DNA from 3 places in the Pseudomonas sp. Z4-20 genome. Region 1 is predicted to be linked to each of the others. Evidence: predicted binding sites of a transcription regulator. Region 1 holds the regulator's gene; each other region holds the start of a gene.
What was found. The regulator FliA, encoded in region 1, starts transcription of late flagellar genes. The targets are predictions, from matches to a motif close to CTAAAGTTTNNNNNNNNNNNGCCGNTAA.

Region 1 (7,441 bases):
TCGCCAATTGTTCGCCGGTCAGCCATTGACTGCCGGCCTGCCGTTGACCGCTGCCGAACCGCTGATCGAGCCAGCCTTGGCCGAGCCGCGTCGTCCGGCACCGATGCAGGCAGCGCCAGCGGCGGGCGTTGACCCACGCGCCTTGGACTCGATGCGTTTCGAACTCAACAGTTTGCGCGAGCTGATGGAAGTCCAGCTCGGCTCGCTGGCCTGGAACCAACTGCAAGGCAGCCGTCCGGCCCAGGCCAACCTGTGGCGTCGCCTGCAACGCATTGGCCTGTCCGGCCCGTTGTCGCGGGACCTGCTGGCGCTGATCAATGGCATCGAAGAGCCTCGCCAGGCCTGGCGCATGTTGCTCGCCCACTTGGCGCGGATGATCGCCACGCCGGAAGTAGAGCCATTGGAAGAGGGCGGTGTCATCGCCATGGTCGGCCCAGCCGGCATGGGCAAGACCACCACCTTGGCCAAGCTCGCGGCTCGCTATGTTCTCAAGTACGGCGCTCAGAGCATCGCCCTGGTGAGCATGGACAGTTTCCGCATCGGCGCCCAGGAACAACTCAAGACCCTGGGCCGGATCCTCAATGTGTCGGTGACCCATGTGGATCCGGGCCAATCCCTGGCCCAGGCGCTGGAGCCTTTGATGCGCAAGCGCGTCGTACTGATCGACACCGCCGGCCTGCAAGCCAGCGATCCGGCCCTGCGCATGCAGCTCGAAAGCCTGGCCGGGCGTGGCATCAAGTCAAAGAATTATCTCGTGTTGGCAACCACCAGCCAGAAACAGGTTCTAACCGCCGCATACCACAGCTACAAACGCTGCGGGCTGGCCGGCTGCATCCTGACTAAGCTGGACGAAACGGCAAGCCTGGGCGAGGTGTTGAGCCTGGCAATCGGTCATGAACTACCGGTGGCCTACCTGACCGACGGGCCGCGGATCCCGGATGATTTGCATCTGCCGCGCCGTCATCAACTGGTCAGTCGTGCCGTGAGTGTGCAAATGCAGGAAGAACCCAGCGAAGAAGCCATGGCTGACATGTTCGCTGATATCTACCACAGCCCGACCAAGCAGGTCGGCTGAGGTAATCATGAATATTTTTTGTACCTACATCGATGGTCTGCCATGCATTGTTCCATATGTGAACGCGCAGCCAGTAATGTGGCCTCCGTCTAAGTAAGACAAGGTAAAGAACGAACATGGGCAGCATGCATCCCGTACAGGTGATCGCGGTGACCGGCGGCAAAGGTGGCGTCGGGAAGACTAACGTGTCAGTGAACTTGTCCCTGGCTCTGGCAGAGCTTGGCCGACGGGTCATGCTGCTGGACGCCGACCTGGGCCTGGCGAACGTCGACGTGTTGCTGGGGCTTACACCCAAGCGCACGCTGGCGGACGTGATCGAAGGTCGCTGTGAACTGCGCGACGTGCTCCTGCAGGGGCCGGGCGGGATTCGCATCGTGCCGGCGGCCTCCGGCACCCAGAGCATGGTTCACCTGACACCGGCGCAGCACGCGGGCCTGATCCAGGCTTTCAGCGACATCGGCGACAACCTCGATGTGCTGGTGATCGACACGGCCGCCGGTATCGGTGACTCGGTCGTCAGTTTCGTGCGCGCCGCCCAGGAAGTCCTGCTGGTGGTGTGCGACGAACCGACGTCCATCACCGATGCCTACGCCCTGATCAAATTGCTTAACCGCGACTATGGCATGAACCGCTTTCGCGTCCTGGCCAACATGGCCCAGAGCCCGCAGGAAGGACGCAACCTGTTCGCCAAGTTGACAAAGGTCACGGATCGCTTCCTGGACGTCGCCCTACAATACGTCGGCGCAGTGCCTTACGACGAAAGCGTACGCAAGGCCGTCCAGAAGCAACGTGCCGTTTATGAAGCCTTTCCACGTTCCAAATGCGCGCTGGCGTTCAAGGCAATCGCCCAGAAAGTCGATACCTGGCCCTTGCCGGCCAACCCACGCGGGCATCTGGAATTTTTCGTCGAGCGTCTCGTGCAACAAACAGCAGGGCCCGTGTTATGACAGCCAGCGGTTACAACCATCTCTACAAAAAATCGGCACGGGACGCCCAATACGAATTGATCGAGCGTTACGCGCCCCTGGTCAAGCGTATCGCCTATCACTTGCTGGCGCGCCTGCCGGCCAGTGTCCAGGTCGAAGACTTGATCCAGGCGGGCATGATCGGCTTGCTCGAAGTGTCGAATAAATACGACGCGAGCAAGGGCGCCAGTTTCGAGACGTATGCCGGTATCCGTATTCGCGGAGCGATGCTCGATGAAGTCCGCAAGGGCGACTGGGCACCCCGTTCGGTGCATCGCAACACCCGCATGGTCAGTGACGCGATCCGCGCTATCGAAGCTAAAACCGGACGTGACGCTAAAGATCACGAGGTTGCGGCCGAACTCCAGTTGAGTCTCGATGATTATTACGGGATTTTGAACGATACCTTGGGCAGTCGCTTGTTCAGTTTCGACGACCTGTTGCAGGACGGCGAACACGAAGGGCTGCATGAGGATAACGCGAGTGCTCACATGGAGCCGTCGCGTGACCTGGAAGATGAACGTTTCCAGAGCGCGCTGGCGGAAGCGATTGCCAATTTGCCGGAACGTGAGCGACTGGTCTTGGCGCTGTACTACGACGAAGAGCTGAACCTCAAGGAAATCGGTGAGGTCCTGGGGGTCAGCGAATCACGGGTCAGCCAGTTACACAGCCAGTGCGCGGCCCGCTTGCGGGGGCGTTTGGGGGAGTGGCGAGCGCGCTGACGGGCAGTGTGGGGACGCTGCGAGCGGGGCTGGCCCGGCATGTGTGTGCCGGGCCAGTCTCATCCGTTGTGCTCCAGACCGTTGTCGAGTGTTATGCCGGAATTGATTGAAATGGCGCGTCCAGGTGCTGGGCGCGTTTAAGACTGCTTGGAGGTCGAATTGGACAAGAACATGAAAATCCTCATCGTTGATGACTTCTCAACGATGCGGCGGATCATAAAAAACCTGTTGCGTGACCTCGGGTTCACCAACACGGTCGAGGCCGACGATGGCATCACTGCCATTCCCGTCCTCAACAGCGGGAGCATCGACTTTCTGGTGACTGACTGGAACATGCCTGGCATGACCGGTATCGACTTGCTGCGCCACGTGCGCGCCGACGAAAAACTCAAGCACCTTCCGGTGCTGATGGTGACTGCCGAAGCCAAGCGCGAGCAGATCATCGAAGCGGCCCAGGCCGGTGTAAACGGCTATGTGGTCAAACCCTTCACGGCCCAGGCGTTGAAAGAGAAGATCGAAAAAATCTTCGAACGCATCGGTTAACGGCGCCACGGGGGAGCTATGGACAACGAATCTTCAATGGGCGATTTCGAATCGACCCTGAAAAAACATGCCCGCGAACTGGTCGACAGCCTTGAAAAGGGCCGCTTCGGTGATGCGGTTCAAATGATTCATGAGCTCAACCAGACCCGTGACCGAGGTCTGTACCAGGAAGTCGGCAAGCTCACCCGTGAACTGCACAGTGCGATCGTCAATTTCCAGATCGACCCGAACATGCCACAGGCCGAGGAAGTCTCGCAGATCACCGACGCCACCGAGCGCCTGGGTTATGTGGTCAAGCTGACCGAGGCCGCGGCCAACCGCACCATGGACCTGGTGGAAAGCGCAACCCCCCTGGTCAACGGCCTGAGTGATGAAGCCCAGGCGTTGAGCACCGATTGGGGTCGGTTCATGCGTCGCGAAGTCGGCGCCGAAGAGTTTCGCGAGCTGGCCCGTCGGGTCGACGGTTTCCTGACGCGCAGCAGCACCGAGAACCGTGCCGTGGCGAGCAACCTCAACGACATTCTGTTGGCCCAGGATTACCAGGACCTGACCGGTCAGGTAATCAAGCGCGTGACCCAACTGGTCACCGAAGTGGAAAGCAATTTGCTCAAGCTGGTGTTGATGGCCAGCCAAGTCGACCGCTTTGCGGGCATCGAACACGACCGTGAAGCGATGCTTGCTGAAAAAGATCCACAAAAACATCTCTCTCAGGGTGAAGGTCCGCAGATTCATGCCGATAAAAGAGAAGACGTTGTGTCCGGTCAGGACGATGTGGACGATTTGCTGTCCAGCCTTGGATTTTGAGTTTTAGCCCTATTTTAGGAGCAGCCATTAATGAGCTTCGGCGCCGATGAAGAGATCCTTCAGGATTTCCTGGTTGAGGCCGGCGAGATTCTAGAGCAACTTTCCGAACAACTGGTCGAGCTGGAAAGCCGACCTGATGATGCGGACCTGCTCAATGCAATTTTTCGCGGTTTCCACACTGTAAAAGGAGGCGCCGGCTTCCTCCAGCTCAACGAGCTGGTGGAGTGCTGCCACATTGCCGAGAACGTGTTCGACATCCTGCGCAAGGGTGAGCGTCGCGTTGATTCGGAACTGATGGACGTGGTGCTCGAAGCGCTGGATGCGGTCAATAGCATGTTCAGCGAAGTGCGTGAGCGCTCGCCGGTCACCGCTGCCACCCCTGAGTTGCTCGCCGCGCTGGCACGCCTGGCCGAGCCGCAATCGGCTGACGAAGCCGCGCCTGCCGAACCTGTGGCTCAAGAGCCGGTTGCCGAGGCATCGGGTGACATCACCGATCATGAATTCGAATCGCTGCTGGACTCGCTGAGCGCCGTCAAGGCCCAGGCTGAGGCTCCGGCCGCGCCTGCTGCGCAAGCCACCGGCGCAGCTGCCAGCGATGAAATTACCGACGACGAGTTCGAGTCGCTGCTCGACCAGCTTCACGGCAAGGGTCAGTTTGCTGCCGATGCCGTCGCAGCCCCGGCGACCCCGGCCCCGGCCGCGCCAAAGGCGGCTGGCGATAATTCCGACATTACCGATGATGAATTCGAGGCGTTGCTCGATCAACTGCATGGCAAGGGAACCTTTGCCGTCGATGCGCTGGATTCGGCCATCGCTTCCGCGCCGACCCCGGCCAAGCCAGCCGCCGCGGCAGCTGGCAGCGACCTGATCAGCGATCACGAATTTGAATCACTGCTCGACGAGTTGCACGGCAAGGGCAAGTTCAGCGAAGTCGGTACGGCCTCTGCTGCGCCGGCGGCTACCGCTGCGGCTGTCGCCAAGGCCGCGCCAAAACCGGCCGCCAAGGCACCCGAGCCCAAGGCCGAGACACCCAAGCCCGCCGCTGCTGCACCGGCGCCTGCCCGTGCGCCGGCTGCACCGCCCGCCGAAAAACCGGCCAGCGAAGCCGAGACTACCGTTCGGGTCGACACCGCGCGCCTGGACGAGATCATGAACATGGTCGGCGAATTGGTGCTGGTGCGTAACCGCCTGGTGCGCCTGGGCCTCAACAGCCAGGACGAAGCCATGTCCAAGGCCGTGTCGAACCTCGACGTGGTCACGGCCGACTTGCAGACCGCGGTCATGAAGACCCGGATGCAGCCGATCAAGAAAGTCTTCGGGCGCTTCCCGCGCCTGGTTCGAGACCTGGCTCGCCAGCTCAAGAAAGAAATCAACCTGGAACTGGTGGGTGAAGAGACCGACCTCGACAAGAACCTTGTCGAGGCCCTGGCCGACCCGCTGGTCCACTTGGTGCGCAACGCGGTCGACCACGGCATCGAGTCGCCGGAAGAACGCGAGGCCTCCGGAAAGGTTCGCGGCGGCAAGGTGATCCTGGCTGCCGAGCAGGAGGGTGACCACATCCTGTTGTCGATCTCCGACGACGGCAAGGGCATGGACCCGAATGTGTTGCGCGCCATCGCCGTGAAACGCGGCGTGATGGACAAGGACGCGGCCGATCGCCTGAGCGAATCCGAGTGCTACAACCTGATCTTCGCCCCGGGCTTCTCGACCAAGACCGAGATTTCCGACGTGTCGGGTCGTGGCGTGGGCATGGACGTGGTGAAGACCAAGATTTCCCAGCTCAACGGCTCGATCAACATCTACTCGACCAAGGGCCAGGGCTCCAAGATCGTCATCAAGGTCCCGTTGACCCTGGCGATCATGCCGACCCTGATGGTGATGCTGGGCAACCAGGCCTTCGCCTTCCCGCTGGTCAACGTCAACGAGATTTTCCACCTCGACCTGTCGCGCACCAACGTGGTGGACGGCCAGGAAGTGGTCATCGTCCGGGACAAGGCGCTGCCGCTGTTCTACCTCAAGCGCTGGTTGGTCAGCTCCGCCGCTCATGTCGAGCAGGGCGAAGGCCATGTGGTGATCCTTTCGGTGGGCACCCAGCGGATCGGCTTCGTTGTCGATCAGTTGGTTGGCCAGGAAGAAGTGGTCATCAAGCCATTGGGCAAGATGCTCCAGGGCACACCGGGCATGTCCGGCGCCACCATCACCGGCGACGGCCGCATCGCGTTGATTCTCGATGTGCCTAGCATGCTCAAGCGCTACGCCGCTCGGCGTATTTGATTCTGGAGGGGCATGGCCCAGCGCCGCGCCTTGTCTAACGGAGTGTTTATGGTAGTTAAAGTCCTGGTGGTGGACGATTCGGGGTTCTTCCGCCGCCGCGTCTCGGAAATTCTTTCAGCGGACACGAGCATTCAGGTCGTCGGCACGGCGACCAATGGTAAAGAGGCGATCGATCAAGCCCTGGCACTCAAGCCGGACGTGATCACCATGGACTACGAGATGCCGATGATGGATGGCATCACGGCGGTGCGGCATATCATGCAGCGCTGCCCGACCCCGGTATTGATGTTTTCCTCCCTGACCCACGAAGGCGCTCGTGTCACCCTCGATGCGCTGGACGCCGGGGCGGTGGATTTCCTGCCAAAGAATTTCGAAGACATTTCGCGCAACCCGGACAAGGTCCGGCAGATGCTGTGCGAGAAAGTCCACAGCATCTCCCGCAGTAATCGGCGTGTCAGTGCCTACAGCGCACCTGCACCTGCACCTACTGTCGCGCCGACGCCTGCGCCAACGCCAGCGTCGTCCAGCGGTTTCAACCCGGCACCGGTTCGCAGTGCCCCGGCACCTGCTCCCGCTCGTTCGGCGCCTGCCAGCGCTTCGTCGCCGGCGCCCAAGCGCAAGGCTTACAAGCTCGTCGCCATCGGCACGTCCACGGGCGGCCCGGTCGCGCTGCAGCGGGTCCTGACCCAGTTGCCGGCCAATTTTCCGGCCCCCATCGTGCTGATCCAGCATATGCCTGCCGCGTTCACCAAGGCTTTCGCCGAGCGCCTGGACAAGCTGTGCAACATCAGCGTCAAGGAAGCCGAAGACGGCGACATCCTGCGCCCAGGCCTGGCACTGCTGGCGCCGGGTGGCAAGCAGATGATGATCGACGGCCGTGGCGCGGTGAAAATCCTGCCGGGCGATGAGCGTTTGAACTACAAGCCATGCGTCGACATTACCTTCGGTTCCGCCGCGAAATCCTACGGCGACAAAGTTCTGGCAGTGGTGCTCACCGGCATGGGCGCCGACGGTCGCGAAGGCGCACGCCTGCTCAAGCAGGGCGGCAGTGCGATCTG
Region 2 (7,441 bases), 2.5 Mb from region 1:
GAACATCAGTATTGCCCTGAACCTGGCGCAGTCGCTGTTGCACGGCACCGATACCAGCGTGGAATCGGAGCTGCTGCAGGAATGCCGCGCCTGCCTGAAACTGGTGGGCATGATGCCCGACACCGATGCGCGTCATGCGCGTTATCAGAAACTGCGAAGCAAGGCATTTGGCGATGAATGACAGCGAACAGGCGCTCGATTTTTCCACGGTGATCGCGTCTACCGTGCACGACATGAAAAACTCCCTGACCTTGCTCATGCAGGCTCATACGCAATGGCTCGAGCGTTTGCCGGAACCTGATCGGCAGACGTCGGAGCAGGGCGTGATGGAGTTCGAATTCGCCCATCTCAACGGCCTGCTGGTGCAATTGCTCGGGTTATACAAGCTTGGGGTCAACCAGTTGCCATTGCATCCGGCTTACCACGAGCTGGATGACTTCATCGAAGCACAACTGGCCGGCCACCAGGAGGTGTTCCGCAGTCGCGGGATCATGGCCACCTACGAGGTCGACCCGCTGAGCCCACTGGGTTTCTTCGATCGCGAGCTGATTGCTTCGGTGCTCGATAACATGATCAACAATGCCATTCGCCACGCTCGCCAAGCGCTGTTGATCAGTGTGAGCGATGAGGCTGGGCAGTTGGTATTGACCATCAATGATGACGGCGAAGGTTACCCGCCCGAAATGATCGAGCGTCAGGCCGAGTACGTGCAGGGTATCAACCACAGCAGCGGCAGCACCGGGTTGGGCCTGTACTTCGCCGCGAGGATTGCCGGGCTGCATCAGCGTGGTGGCTTGAGCGGGCGCACCGAGATTGCCAATGGCGGTGTGCTGGGTGGCGGGGTGTTCAGGCTTTACCTGCCTTGAGCCCGTTGCGCCAATAGCCGGTGATGCACATCGTCTTCCTGGCGCCGGTGTTTATTGTTTCCAGGCGCTTGATATTCCGAACAGCTGGAGCCTATTTTGTACGGGTTGCCGTTCGCGGCCCGCACATAACAAGGATTGCGTCATGACGACCGATGGCCAGCGTTCACTCGCGCAGCGACTGACGGGCATTGATGAGATTGAATGTGTCACGCCGGATCTCAATGGCGTGCCCAGGGGCAAGGTAATGACCGCCGAGGGCTTTTTGGAGGGCCGGCGGTTGCAGATGGCGCGTGGTGTTCTGCTGCAATGCATCATGGGCGGTTATCCGCCGTCGCGTTTTTACGGTAGCGACGATGGCGACCTGGCGCTGGTCGCTGATCCAAAGCAGGTACATCGCTTGCCGTGGAGCCAGTCGCCGCGTGCCTTGGCTATTTGCGACGCCGATGAGCTGACCGGCGAAAGCTCGCGACTCTCCACGCGTGGCCAGCTCAAAGCGGTGATCGCCCGGTATGCAGCCCGCGGCTTGGCGCCGGTGGTAGCTACCGAGTTGGAATTTTTCGTGTTCGCACCCAACGCGGACCCTACCCAGCCATTCCTGCCGCCGGTGGGGCTCGATGGTCGCCGCGAAGACGGCCAGTCTGCGTTCAGCGTGAGTTCCAACAACGGTTTGCGCCCGTTTTTCAACGAAGTCTACGCATGCATGGCGGCGTTGGGTTTGCCGCGCGATACGTTCATGCATGAAATGGGCGTGAGCCAGTTCGAGATCAATCTGCTCCACGGCGATCCGTTGTTGCTCGCCGACCAGACGTTCCTGTTCAAGCACCTGCTCAAGGAAGTCGCCCTCAAGCACGGCCTGGCCGTGGTCTGCATGGCCAAGCCCCTGGCCCATACGCCAGGCAGCTCGATGCACATCCACCAGAGCGTGGTTGAGCTGGGCAGCGGTCGTAATGTGTTCAGCGACGAGGCGGGCGAGCCGACGGCGGCTTTCCGGCATTTCATTGGTGGGCAGCAGGCCGGCATGGCGGATTTCACCGCGCTGTTCGCACCGAACGTGAACTCCTACCATCGGCTGTGTCATCCGTTCGCCTCGCCAAACAATGCGTGCTGGTCCCATGACAATCGTTGCGCCGGGTTGCGCATTCCCGCCAGTGCGCCGCAGGCCCGACGGGTCGAGAACCGCTTGCCGGGCGCCGACGCCAACCCTTACCTGGCGATCGCCGCGAGCTTGGCGGCGGGCCTCCATGGCATCGAAAACCAACTTGAGCCGAGCGCTGTGATCCAGGGCGAATTCGAGGTGCCGGATAATTTGTCCCTGCCGTGTACCTTGCACGCGGCCCTCGAGCGTCTCAAGCGTAGCCAGTTGGCGAAGGAACTGTTCGGTGCCGAGTTCATCGAAGGTTACATCGCTTCGAAGACCCTGGAACTGACCAGTTTTTTTGACGAAATCACTCCCTGGGAGCGGCGTGTCCTAGCGGCCCAGGCATAACGAACCACCGCATTAGGGCTATCTTCAAGAGATAGCCCTCACTCACCTCAAGGAGCCGCTCGGAACGCCGATGCGCCAAATCTGGAAACCTTTTCGAGCGCTTTATTTTTCTTCGCTGATGATGCTCATCGGCTCGGGCCTCCTGAGTACTTACCTGGCCTTGCGCCTGGCCGCCGACCACGTCGACAGCCTGTGGGTCGGTGCGCTGATGGCCGCCAACTATTTCGGCCTGGTGCTGGGAGGCAAGATCGGTCACCGACTGATTGCCCGCGTCGGGCATATTCGCGCCTATTCGGCCTGCGCCGGAATCGTTGGCGCGGCGGTATTGGGCCACGGCCTGATCAATTGGCTGCCGGCCTGGATCGTGCTGCGGATGATTGTTGGCCTGGGCATGATGTGCCAGTACATGGTCATCGAGAGTTGGCTCAACGAGCAGGCAGAGGCCAAGCAGCGCGGGGTGGTGTTCAGCGGCTACATGATCGCCTCGTACCTGGGGCTGGTGCTGGGGCAATTGATTCTGGTCATGCACCCGGCCCTTGGGTTGGAGCTGCTGATGCTGGTGGCGTTGTGTTTCGCCCTGTGCCTGGTGCCGGTGGCGCTGACCCAGCGGATTCACCCGGCGCCCTTGCATCCGGCGCCGATGGAGCCGCGTTTCTTTATCAAGCGCGTGCCGCAATCGTTGACCACGGTGCTGGGCTCGGGACTGATTGTCGGCTCCTTCTACGGCCTGGCGCCGCTGTACGCTTCTCAGCAGGGCTTGAGCACAGAACAGGTCGGCCTGTTCATGGGTAGCTGCATTTTTGCCGGGCTGCTGGTGCAGTGGCCGTTGGGCTGGCTATCGGATCGTTACGACAGGGCGCTGTTGATCCGCTGCTTCGCGCTGATCCTGGTGGTGTGCGCGCTGCCGTTGGCCATCCTGCCGAAGGTGCCGCTGGAAGTGTTGTTCGTGGCGGGGTTCTTCTGTTCCCTGGTGCAGTTTTGCCTGTATCCATTAGCGGTGGCCTTCTCCAACGACCATGTCGAAGGGGACCGTCGGGTGTCGCTGACGGCCATGTTGCTGGTGACCTACGGCGTTGGCGCCAGTATTGGCCCGCTGGTGGCTGGGGTGCTGATGAAGTTGTATGGCAGCCAGATGCTCTACGGCTTTTTCGTCTTGTTTGCGTTGATCCTGGTGTGGCGGATCCGGCCGAAAGCGGTCACCAATCTGCATCAGGTCGATGATGCGCCACTGCACCATGTGGCCATGCCGGACAACATGACCAGCTCACCCTTGGTAGCGTGCCTCGATCCGCGGGTCGACGAGCAGGTTGTGCAGGAACAGATGCAGACGTCGCCCAATCCGGACGTCGAGCCCGAGCCCGAGCCGGAATTGGAGCCGGTCATCGAAGGGGCCGACGATGAACCTCCACCCTCCGATTTCACTCGGGCAAGGCCTTGAGCCAGGCATAAAAAAACGGGCAATCCCTCGTAAGGATTGCCCGTTTTTTCATGCCCGCGAAAAATTAGTAATCGTCTTTATCGAACTGGCGGGCTTCACGCTGCAATTGATACACGAAACGCTCGACCTGACGCTGCACCAAGCCGCTGATATTGTGAAAGCGAACACCGGCAAAGGTGGTATTGATCCGCTCTTCAAAATGCAGATAGCGCAGTTCCACCGGCGCGGTCATGCTGCCGAAAGGCAAGGCGGCGATAAAACGCTCGTAGACTTGGCCCAGTTGCAGTCGTTCGGTGATGTCGCCATCGAAGCGTAGCTTGCAGCCGGTTGCGGAGAGATCCAGCAACTTGCCGTTCACCGGGGACTTCAGCTTGTCGCCCCCCAACTCCACGTTCACCAGCTGCGCCAGTTTCAGGGCGGCGCGGAAGGCATTGCGACGTTGGTGATAAACCACTTCATCAGGCAGGGCGCCGCGGTAGCAGCGTCCGTCTTTCGACTCCTGGATGGTCAGCGCACCGTTGCCTTCCCACGCGATGCGCACGCCATCATGGAAACCCTCGACTCGAAACGGCTCGCCCGCCAGCAGGAAACGCTCGCCGTCACGGGGGATCATTTCATCCAGGGCCAGGGTATTGCGCTCGCGGTCGACATCCACCAGATAGCTCTGGAAGCGCTGGCTGCGCTCATGGAAGGTGATGATCAACGGGTCATGGCTATCTTGCAGCATCCGCAGGTTGCCGGAGATTTCCAGAGGGGTGTTGAGGACCTTCGGTGGCTGCGGAGCATCATCCGCGTTTGAGGCATTGAACACGGTGGGTCAATCTCCAGGCAAAATACGACTACAAAGAGCCAGCATTTTGCCAGCATGTAGCGCGCGTTGATAGTGCGCAGGCATCGTTCCCTTCACGCCTGGCTGAGCGGGCGGTGCTTGACCAGTTTAGCGGTCGAACCGCGAGCGTCATAAAGCGTAGGGATTTCACCACCATTGAGGATGCGCAACTGGTTGGCCGTAGCGGCCTGCTGCATCTGGATGGATTGGCCGATTCGAGCGTTGGCGGCCTGGCACTGGCTGAGCAAGTCAGTGAGCGCTGCGCTCTGGGATAACAGCTGATCGCCGATCGATGATTGAGTCGCCAGCTGCTCAAGGCCGCTATTGTCGGCGGGCAGGTTGAGGCTGGCGAGAATCTCGCTGCGCTTGCGGCCATGCTGATCGAGCAAAATGATCAATGCCTGTTTCTGCGCCAGAATATTTTCCAGCAGGGGCATGTCGCGACCGTGCAGTGCCAGGGATTCGGTCTGCAGCAGTTCCAGCAATTGTTGCGCTGGAGCGAAGTCGTCGTTGATCAGTTGCAATAAATGAGTGTCGTGCATGGCTGGCCTTGGGTCTTGAGCGTCCAAAAGCCTGGCGCAGGCGGCGGCCTAGCGCTGGGCTTCGAAGTTGAGCAGTTTGCTGGCTACACGGTTGCTGTCGACTTGGTAGCTGCCATCGGCAATTGCTGCTTTCAACTGCGCCACGCGGGCGTTGTCGACGACAGGTTGATCGCGCAGCTTATCAGTGACCTTTTGCAACTGCTGAGCCTCATTGCTGAGGTGTACCGACTCCCCGTTGCTGACAGTAGCTTTTTCGGCTGGCTTGGATTTGTCGACTTCGACGGTTTCCTTGCTGGCGCTGGTACGTGTGGTGCCTGTCGTGGGCGAAGAGCTGTTTAGACGGTTGAAATCGATGACCATGGTAAAAAACCTCTGGGTATTTGGACGCTTGCCATGTTTTCGGCCATTCCCAAATAAACTTTAGGCTCATTTATCAAATGAACGTGCGCACGTCTGCGCTTGCCTTTGCGTAAGGCACAGTCTAGGGAACACCGAGGTCAAGCGCCAGCCTGTCACCCTCCTTACATAGCCACTTCCACCTGGCCCGGCGCGATCACTTGCGCCTTGATGACCCGTTGGGAGTTGAGGTTTTTCACACGAATCTGTTCACGCATGCCGCCATTGGACAGGGCTTCGCCGGGCATCCGCACGGCCAGGGTGCCGCTGCGCGCGGTGATCACGACCTGATCGCCCTTGCGGACCACTTCGGCTTGTTCCAGGTGCACGAGGGTAACGACCTGATCAGTGACCATTGGTCGGACAAGCTTCTGCCCGATGGCCTGATCGACGGAGGTCAGGAAACCCTGGGTAATCTGGCTGACATCACGCTCACGCAGCACCACATCCTGAGGCTCGACAATCCCGGCGCGCTTGAGCGGGCGAGTAGTGGTGACAATCTCGCGAAACAGGCGCACTTGAGCGGGCACGAACACCGTCCAGGGCGCGGCGCTGTCACAACGAACCTTCACTGTGACGCGGCCCAGGGGCCTGGCCGGACTCTCCAGCGAGGCAGTCAATTCCTTGTCGCACATCGGCATCCGCAGGCGCGGGTCGAGCTGGTTGACTTCGATCTCGTAACGCCCTTCGGTTTGACTGGTTGCCAGATAGTCTTCTACGGTGAACTCAAGAAAGCCCTGAGTGACGCCGATAAGGAGATCAGGCAAGGTGACCGCAGCAGCACCAAGGGCAGGACCGCCCGAAGCGAGCAGGCAGGCAGCCAGCAACGCACCGAGCCAGTGGCGGCAGAGAGTGGTCAGGCGTCGAGAAAATGTCGTTTGTGCGTTCATGCCGGTTCAATAGCAAGCCCCGTGCCGTTTAGTGATGAATGCGCGTCGGACACATTAGCGTTAGGTAGGAGTCAGGGCATGGCGGGAGTGATGGATTCGGTAAACCAGCGCACACAGCTGGTCGGTCAGAATCGCCTGGAGCTGTTGTTGTTCCGTCTCGATGGCCAACAACTGTATGGGATCAACGTATTCAAGGTCCGCGAAGTGCTGCAATGCCCTAAGCTGACCCTGATGCCGAAGTCCAGTCCCGTCGTGTGCGGTGTGGCGAATATCCGGGGAGCGACCATCCCGATTCTCGACCTGGCAATGGCAACCGGTTCCGGCCGGCTGCTGGACCAGAGCAACCCATTCGTGATCATCACCGAGTACAACACCAAGACCCAAGGGTTCCTGGTGCGATCGGTGGAGCGCATCGTCAACATGAACTGGGAGGAGATCCACCCGCCGCCCAAGGGCACTGGCCGCGACCACTACCTGACGGCGGTGACGCGAGTCGACAACCAGCTGGTGGAAATCATCGACGTGGAGAAGATCCTCGCCGAAGTGGCGCCGACCCCGGAGGCGATCTCTGTCGGTGTGGTGGACGAAGAGACCCAGCACAAGGCGATTTCGCTGCGTGTGCTGACCGTCGACGATTCATCGGTGGCACGCAAGCAGGTCACCCGTTGTCTACAAACGATCGGCGTCGAAGTGGTCGCCCTGAACGACGGACGGCAAGCGCTGGATTACCTGCGCAAGCTGGTCGAAGAGGGCAAGAAACCGGAAGAAGAATTCCTGATGATGATCTCCGACATCGAGATGCCGGAGATGGACGGATACACGCTGACATCGGAAATTCGCAGCGACCCGCGTATGCAAAAGCTGCACATCATCTTGCATACTTCATTGTCCGGGGTGTTCAACCAGGCGATGGTCAAGAAGGTCGGTGCCGATGACTTCCTGGCCAAGTTCCGCCCCGACGACCTGGCTTCCCGGGTGGTCGAACGCATCAAGT
Region 3 (7,441 bases), 1.1 Mb from region 1:
ATCGCGCCGCGCTGCAATTGGCGGTGGACAAGAGCGAGTACGGCAAACGGCAGCTACCGGCCGGCCAGGCCTGGGGCGTGGCGGTGCACGAGTCGTTCAGTTCGGTGGTGGCCTACGTGGTGCAAGCCTCGGTGCAGGAGGGTCGTCCCGTGCTGCACAACGTGACGGCGGGCGTGCACTGCAACCTGGTGATCAACCCCCGCAGTGTCGAGGCCCAGGTGCAAGGCGCAGCCCTGATGGGCCTGTCGATGTGCTTGCCCGGTGGCGCGATCACGCTCAAGGATGGCGTCGTGCAACAGAGCAATTTCGCTGACTTCAGCGTGCCGCGCATTACCGACATGCCGCAGGTCGCCGTCCACATCGTTCCCAGCGCAGAGCCGCCGACCGGAATGGGCGAGCCCGGCCTGCCCGCCTTGGCCCCGGCATTTGCCAACGCCATTGCGAGTCTGACCGGGAAACCGCTGCGGCAGTTGCCGTTCAAGCTGGCGTAGTCGAGTTTAACGCCGCCCTTCAGGGCCGGCGGCAAACCAGCCACGGGTGGGTAGTGGTATCGATCGTCGATCGTTCCCACGCTCCTGCGTGGGAATGCCGCCAGGGACGCTCCGCGTTCCCCTTCTGGGGGGTGACGCGGAGCGTCACGGGATGCATTCCCACGCAGAGCGTGGGAACGATCATCAGTTCGTATCGACGCTATTTTCGCCCAAGCTGCCCGTCTGTCCCATGAAACGCCTGCCCCAGCGCCGCCAGTCGCTCCGCCAAGGGCGGCAGGCATTGGCTGCTGCGGGTCAGCACGCCGATGTTGTCGGCGTTGCGCTCGGCCACGGCCTGCACGGTTTGCAGCCGCTCATTGATGCCCATTGACGCCGCGGACTGTTGCTGGGTCGTGCTGGCGATCAGATCGTTGAAATGGTTGATCACCGCGATGTCTTCCACGACGGCATGCAGCAGCTGCGAGGCCTGCTGGCTGGCGGACACGCAACGCTCGACCCCTTCGCGGCTGTCTTGCATGGCGATGGCGGCCTGGCGGCTGCCCTGTTGCAGCTTGGCGATGATCTGCTGGATTTCCGTGGTGGATGTCGAGGTCCGTTGTGACAGCGTCCGGACCTCGTCGGCCACCACGGCAAATCCGCGCCCCTGCTCCCCGGCGCGGGCCGCCTCGATGGCGGCGTTGAGGGCCAGCAGGTTGGTTTGCTCGGCGATGCTGTTGATCACGTCCAGCACCTGGCCGATCTGCTGCGCCTGCTCGGCCAGCAGTTGCACGGTTTCATTGGTCAGGTTGATGCGCCCCGCCAACTCGAGAATATCTTCGCGGGTCTGGTCAACGGTGGTGCGCCCCCGGTTGACTTGCTCGTTGGCCTGTCCGGCGCGTTGCAGCGTCTGGCCGACATGGCCGGTAATATTTTCCATGGCCTGCATCAACTGGCCGATCGCGCCGCTCATCTGTGCCACTTCGTCCAACTGGTGCCGGGCACCGTTTTCCAGGGTCTGGCCGACCTGGGACAAGTCCTGGCCGAGGTCCGATAGCTGACGGGTATCGCGCACCACGCCGTCCACCAGGTGGGTCACTTGCTCGAGGAAATGGTCGAAACGCTCGCCGGACGAGACTTTCACGCCCTGGTTGCGTTGTGTACCGGGGTCACGGCTCAACTGCGCAGCGGCGGCCAGCACCTTGTCGAGCACGTCCTGGTTGTCCGTTGCATCGGCCAGGCTCTGGTTCGCCAGGTAGATCAGAATCACGCTTTCGACAACGACATAAAAGGCATGGACGAAAATCATCGTCCATCCACCGTGGGCATCCATCACGAATACCGGGTATCCAAGATGCTGGAGCCAATGGAAACCGACGTGGTGGATGGCAATGGTGGCGGCGGCCACGACGATCGGCAGCCAGTCGCGATAGAACGTCAACACCGCCAGCAGCACGAAGATGCCGAAGTGGAACTCGATCACGCCGCGGGTCTGGTTGATGTGCAGCGCCGCCATGACCATCAGCGCTATGGCGATGATGCAGCGCATGGCACGGGTGCCGCCAAGGCCGCGGTAGAGCAGCGTGGCCAGCAGGCACGTCGGTGCACCGATCAGCAATGCCTGGGTCAAGGTCGAATGAAGAAATGCCAGGCCCAGCGAATACAAGAGCGTGAGCCAGAGCAGCCCGAGCATGATGCGATCGGCTTTGCGGTAGTGATCGTTAAAGCGCAGGGGCGATTTCATCGGGGCTGTCCTTGTCATGAACGGGTGTCCATCGTCGGCGTATCGACGTCTCGGGACGAAACTGTAGCGCATTGCAACCAATTAATGGCAATTAGCTACCAACCTTTTTGTTCAGCTTCTTTGCTTTATGATGGCGCGATTCCGAATCCCTGACTGATGGAACCACCATGACTTTCGATTTCGACCGGGTGTTCGAACGCCACGGCACCGGCAGCACCAAATGGAGCCGCTACCCAGCCGAGGTATTGCCGATGTGGGTGGCCGATATGGATTTCGCCCCGCCGCCAGTGGTCATCGATGCGCTGCGCATGCGCCTGGAACACCCGATGCTAGGCTACAGCGTGGCCCAGGACAGCCTGCGCGCCGCCATCGTTGCCGATCTCTGGAGCAAGTACGCCTGGCGCGTCGAGCCGCAGCAGGTCCTGTTCCTGCCGGGGGTCGAGCCGGGGTTCAACATGGCGTTGCATGCCTTGGTCGAGCCGCAGCAAAACGTGGTGGTGCAGGTTCCGAACTACCCGCCACTGCGGCATGCGCCGGGCCATTGGCACCTGAACAAGGTAGAGCTGGCGTTCACACCGGTCGATGGCGAGTTCCATACGCCCCTGGCCGAACTGCGCGACGCCTTGCGCGGCGGCGGTGCGCTGCTGCTTAGCAACCCGCACAACCCGCTGGGCAAGGTGTTCGGGCGCGACGAGCTCAAGGCCGTGGCGGACATTTGTGTCGAGCAGGATGCCTGGATCATTTCCGACGAGATCCATGCCGAACTGTGCTTCGATGGCCGCGTGCACATCCCCACCTCGTCCCTCAGCCCGGAGATTGCCGAGCGGACCATCACACTGATGTCGGCCAGCAAGGCCTACAACATCGCAGGGCTGAAGACGTCGTTCGCGATCATCCAGAATGCCAAGCTGCGCGAGCGCGTCAATGGCGCCAGGGCCGGCATGGTCGACAGCGTCAACGCCCTCGGCCTCGAAGCGACCCGTGCCGCCTACAGCGAAGCGGGCCCATGGCTCGACGAATTGAAAGGCTACTTGCAGGCCAACCGCGATTACCTGGTCGAGGCGGTCAAGACTCGCCTTCCCGGTATCACCATGACCGTGCCCCAGGGTACTTACCTGGCGTGGCTGGACTGCTCGGCGCTGGGGCTGGACGATCCGCAAGGGTTTTTCCTGAAGGATGCCAAGGTTGGACTGAGCGCCGGGCTGGATTTTGCTGACGACGCGGGACAATTCGTGCGCCTGAACTTCGGTTGCCCGCGGGCGTTGCTGGAGGAAGGAATCGCGCGGATGGAACGCAGCCTCAAAGCCAGGGGCTGATCAGATCGTCCCGTGGCGAGGGAGCTTGCTCACGCTCGGTTGCGTAGCGACCGCAAGATTGTGGGGCTGCTTCGCACCCCAGCGGGAGCAAGCTCCCTCGCCACAAGAGCGGATCAGTTCAGACCCAGGGGTCAGTCATGCATATCCGGCGTATGCACGAAGCACAGCTTGTTTCCCTCCGGGTCCCGGCAATAGGCGCCGAAATAGTCCTTTGAATATTGCGGCCTTGGACCCGGGGCGCCTTCGTCGAAACCGCCCATGGCGAGGGCCATCTCCCAGGCGGCGCGTACGGCTTGCTGCGAGTCGGCGGCGAAGCTGACTTGCATGCCGTTGCCCCACGTGGCCGGCAGGCCATTGATGGGCACCTGGACGAACACCTGCGGCCAATGCTTGCCGGGCTGATGCCAGCCTTCCCCGGGTGGGCCCGAGTCGTCTTCGCTGTCCATGCGCACCAACCCCAGGCACCCCAGGACGGCATCGTAGAACGCGACCATTTTTGGTAGATCACGCGCACCAATCTGAATGTGACTGAACATGCCCTTCTCCTTATGAAGCATTGTTGCCATTGGAGAGCATGACCGTGCCCGCGTTCAGCGGAACATGAGCACGATCGACGAAACGCTTGGCGGGCACGCTCATCGACCGGCGGAAAAATCCGACCGAACTCTGGTCAAAAACCCGCAGTCCACCCTCCATCGCAACCACTAGGATGGAGAACGACAATGGCCAACTACCCAACCCCGCCTTTTCCAAAACAAAGCCAACCCGTGCCCGGCAGCCAACAGAAGATGGACCCGTACCCGGACTGTGGCGAACAGAGCTACAAAGGCTCCGGGCGCCTGGCGAACAAGATCGCCCTGATCACCGGCGCCGACAGCGGCATCGGGCGCGCCGTGGCGATTGCCTTCGCCCGAGAAGGCGCGGACGTAGCGATTTCCTACCTCAATGAACATGAGGACGCCAAGGAGACCGCACGCTGGGTCGAAGAAGCCGGCCGCCAGTGCCTGTTGCTGCCCGGTGACCTGGCAGACAAGGGGCAATGCCGCAAGGTCGTCGATGAGACCGTGGCGCGCTTCGGGCGCATCGACGTCCTCGTCAACAATGCCGCGTTTCAGATGACCCACGAGACCCTGGAAGAGATCCCGGACGAAGAATGGGTGCGCACGTTCGATATCAACATCACGGCGATGTTCAGGATCTGCCAGGCCGCCGTGCCGCACATGAAGGCCGGGGGTTCGATCATCAATACCACCTCGGTCAACTCCGACATGCCCAAGCCGACGCTGCTGGCCTACGCCACCACCAAGGGCGCCATCGCCAACTTCACCGGTGGCCTGGCGCAAATGCTCGGGTCCAAGGGCATCAGGGTCAACAGCGTCGCGCCAGGACCGATCTGGACGCCACTGATTGTCGCCACCATGCCCGAAGAAGAGGTGCAGAATTTCGGTTCCCAGACACCGCTGGGGCGTCCTGGCCAGCCGGTGGAAGTGGCGCCGATTTTCGTGCTGCTGGCCTCGGATGAGTCCAGCTACATCTCCGGCTCGCGGTATGCGGTGACGGGCGGCAAGCCGATACTCTAAGGCAACGCACGTACCACTGTGGTGAGGGAGCTTGCTCCCTCGCCACAAAAGCGCTCAGGCTCACTCCTCCTTGGCAATCACCGAAATCTTGCCGTTGCGCTCGATAATCGCAAACTTGATCTGCTCCAGGGTCTCGATGCCCTGGCTCGAACGTGCCGCCTCCATGATGTCCGCCTCCACCAGCCGGGCGTGGCGCATGCGACCCTGAAGGATGCGGCCGTCCTCGACGATGATCGTCGGCCCACCGTCGATCAGCCGCGATACCCAATTGGAGCGCAGCTTGAGCAACGAAAATCCGACGTCGATGGCGATCAGCGTGACGATGACCATGAACGCGTTGGTCAGCGAGAAATCGTCCCCCAGCAGCGCCTGCTGGGTAGCCTCGCCAATGATCATCAACAGGACAAAATCGAAGGTGGTGATCTCCGCCAGCGAACGTCGGCCGGCGATCTTGAACAACACCATCAACACCGCATACATAGCGGCGGCTCGCAGTACCGAATCCATACGTCACCTAAGGGAAGATGAATTGATTGAAGCTCACCGTCGCCCCGCCAGGAATAACGATGCGGCTGTGATAAGTCCCGAGGCCTTCGCTGAGCAATGACAGGTGCAGGTTGGCTTGTCCCTGGCCATCCGCCTGGATCCAGAGCTTTACACCCTGCCCGGCGGCGGCTGAGCGTATGGGCTGCGGTTGCACGCTCTGCACCTCGAACGCCTCCAGCCAATCGCCCCCAAGCTCGACTTCCAGCACCGCGTTGGATGCGCCTTTGAGACGCAGGACCATCGGATTGGTCGAGCCGTTGCGATGGAACGCCTCGTATTCGACGCTAATATTGCCGTCAGCGCTTTGCAGTTCGCGACTGCTCAACGGTCCGCGGGAAAACAGCCCGAGCAGGGTCAGGATCACCAACAGTACCAACACGTACCAGCCCACCCGCTCGAACCGCCAGACCTTGTGCTGGAACACCATGTCTTCGCGCACGGGAAACTCGCGGCTGCGATGGTCGTCCTGCTCCCATTGATCGGTCATGGGCGCACTCTCCTAGCGGCGTTCACCCGCCACGGCACGTTGGTGGTAACCGGGCAACTGCTGCAAGACGTACTCGCTGGCCTGCAGTTGCACCTGGCGACGGTCGCCAAAGAAGCGTTCCTGGCGACTGAACAGCGCGCGCTGGCCGTTCACCTGGAACGCCCAGGCAAAGCAGATCGTGCCGGCGGGTATGCCGTCCTTGTCGTCCGGTCCGAGCAGGCCCGTGGTGGCGACGGCGACGTTGGCGTTGGCGTCGTGAAGCGCGCCAAGGGCCATTTCCTCGGCGACCTCGCGACTGGTCAGATTGAAGGTGTCGATGGTGCGCGCCTTGACGCCCAGCAAACGTTGCTTGGCTTCGGGGGAATACACCACATAGCCGCTTTCGATCAGCGAACCGATGCCCGGCACTTCGGCCAGGAGCGTGACGATCAGCCCGGCGGTGCAGGACTCGGCGGTGGTCAGGCGCAGCTCATGCTCGCGCATGTAATCAACCAGGGATTGGGCAACAGTCATGGCATACAGTCCTTCATGGATGCTGTTGGGTTGACCCCTGCCGTTTTGAATCATTCCCTTTATCGCGCCGTCTCCCCGACCGGGCAAATAAATGAAACCCCTGCCCAATCCTGTACCTCATAACGGTATGAGCCTCACGCAGAGGCTGTCCCTGATCAGGAGGTCGTCATGTCTGTACTTTTCGTCAAACTGTTCACCCATCCCGAGTTCGCTTGGGTGGACATTCGCGAGCAGGAACAGGCTCATCCACACCACTACCTGGCCCATCTGCTGTTGCTCGCACTGATTCCGGCGGTGTGCCTGTTCATCGGCACCACCTGGACCGGTTGGAGCCTGGCCGAGAACGAAACGGTGAGGCTGAGTCGCGCCAGCGCATTGCAGTTGTGCGCGCTGCTGTACCTGACCATCGTCATTGGCGTCACGTTGATGGGGCTGTTCATCCGCTGGATGTCGCGCACGTTCGAAGCCCGCCCCTCGATCAACCAATGCATCGGATTTGCGGCCTACACCGCTACACCGTATTTCCTCGCTGGGATCTGCGGGCTCTATCCCAGCCGTTGGCTGGCCGTGGCGGTGCTGCTGGCGGCATCGGCCTATTCGACGTTCCTGCTGTTCGTCGGGCTGCCGAAATTCATGAACCTGAAGAAGGAACAAGGCCTTTTGTACTCGGCCAGCGTCTGGGGCGTCGGCCTGCTGGTGCTGGTGACGATCATGGTGGAAATGATCCTGCTGTGGTTCAACTACTTGCAGCCGGAGTACCTTCGCGTGCCGGTAGGCTGATCCGCCTT

Region 2: flgM (flagellar biosynthesis anti-sigma factor FlgM) is a predicted target of FliA. The motif match lies at 5,558-5,585, and genes of this name have one in related genera.
Region 3: J3P82_RS13425 (methyl-accepting chemotaxis protein) is a predicted target of FliA. The motif match lies at 2,251-2,278, and genes of this name have one in related genera.

Annotation. Positions count from the first base shown of each region.
Region 1 covers NZ_CP071641.1:4,019,053-4,026,493, reverse strand. The annotation lists gene flhF (flagellar biosynthesis protein FlhF) at 1-1,075, shown strand, start outside; gene fleN (flagellar synthesis regulator FleN) at 1,192-2,022, shown strand; gene fliA (RNA polymerase sigma factor FliA) at 2,019-2,762, shown strand; gene J3P82_RS18315 (chemotaxis response regulator CheY) at 2,934-3,305, shown strand; gene J3P82_RS18310 (protein phosphatase CheZ) at 3,324-4,109, shown strand; gene J3P82_RS18305 (chemotaxis protein CheA) at 4,140-6,383, shown strand; gene J3P82_RS18300 (protein-glutamate methylesterase/protein-glutamine glutaminase) at 6,432-7,441, shown strand, end outside.
Region 2 covers NZ_CP071641.1:1,529,261-1,536,701, forward strand. The annotation lists gene J3P82_RS07095 (response regulator) at 1-181, shown strand, start outside; gene J3P82_RS07100 (sensor histidine kinase) at 174-866, shown strand; gene J3P82_RS07105 (glutamine synthetase family protein) at 1,111-2,352, shown strand; gene J3P82_RS07110 (MFS transporter) at 2,423-3,790, shown strand; gene J3P82_RS07115 (flagellar brake protein) at 3,855-4,601, opposite strand; gene J3P82_RS07120 (flagella synthesis protein FlgN) at 4,694-5,161, opposite strand; gene flgM (flagellar biosynthesis anti-sigma factor FlgM) at 5,210-5,521, opposite strand; gene flgA (flagellar basal body P-ring formation chaperone FlgA) at 5,683-6,447, opposite strand; gene J3P82_RS07135 (chemotaxis protein CheV) at 6,526-7,441, shown strand, end outside.
Region 3 covers NZ_CP071641.1:2,946,585-2,954,025, forward strand. The annotation lists gene J3P82_RS13420 (molybdopterin cofactor-binding domain-containing protein) at 1-491, shown strand, start outside; gene J3P82_RS13425 (methyl-accepting chemotaxis protein) at 691-2,211, opposite strand; gene J3P82_RS13430 (MalY/PatB family protein) at 2,379-3,527, shown strand; gene J3P82_RS13435 (VOC family protein) at 3,659-4,063, opposite strand; gene J3P82_RS13440 (SDR family oxidoreductase) at 4,250-5,107, shown strand; gene J3P82_RS13445 (DUF421 domain-containing protein) at 5,168-5,614, opposite strand; gene J3P82_RS13450 (hypothetical protein) at 5,622-6,140, opposite strand; gene J3P82_RS13455 (CinA family protein) at 6,153-6,653, opposite strand; gene J3P82_RS13460 (Yip1 family protein) at 6,822-7,433, shown strand.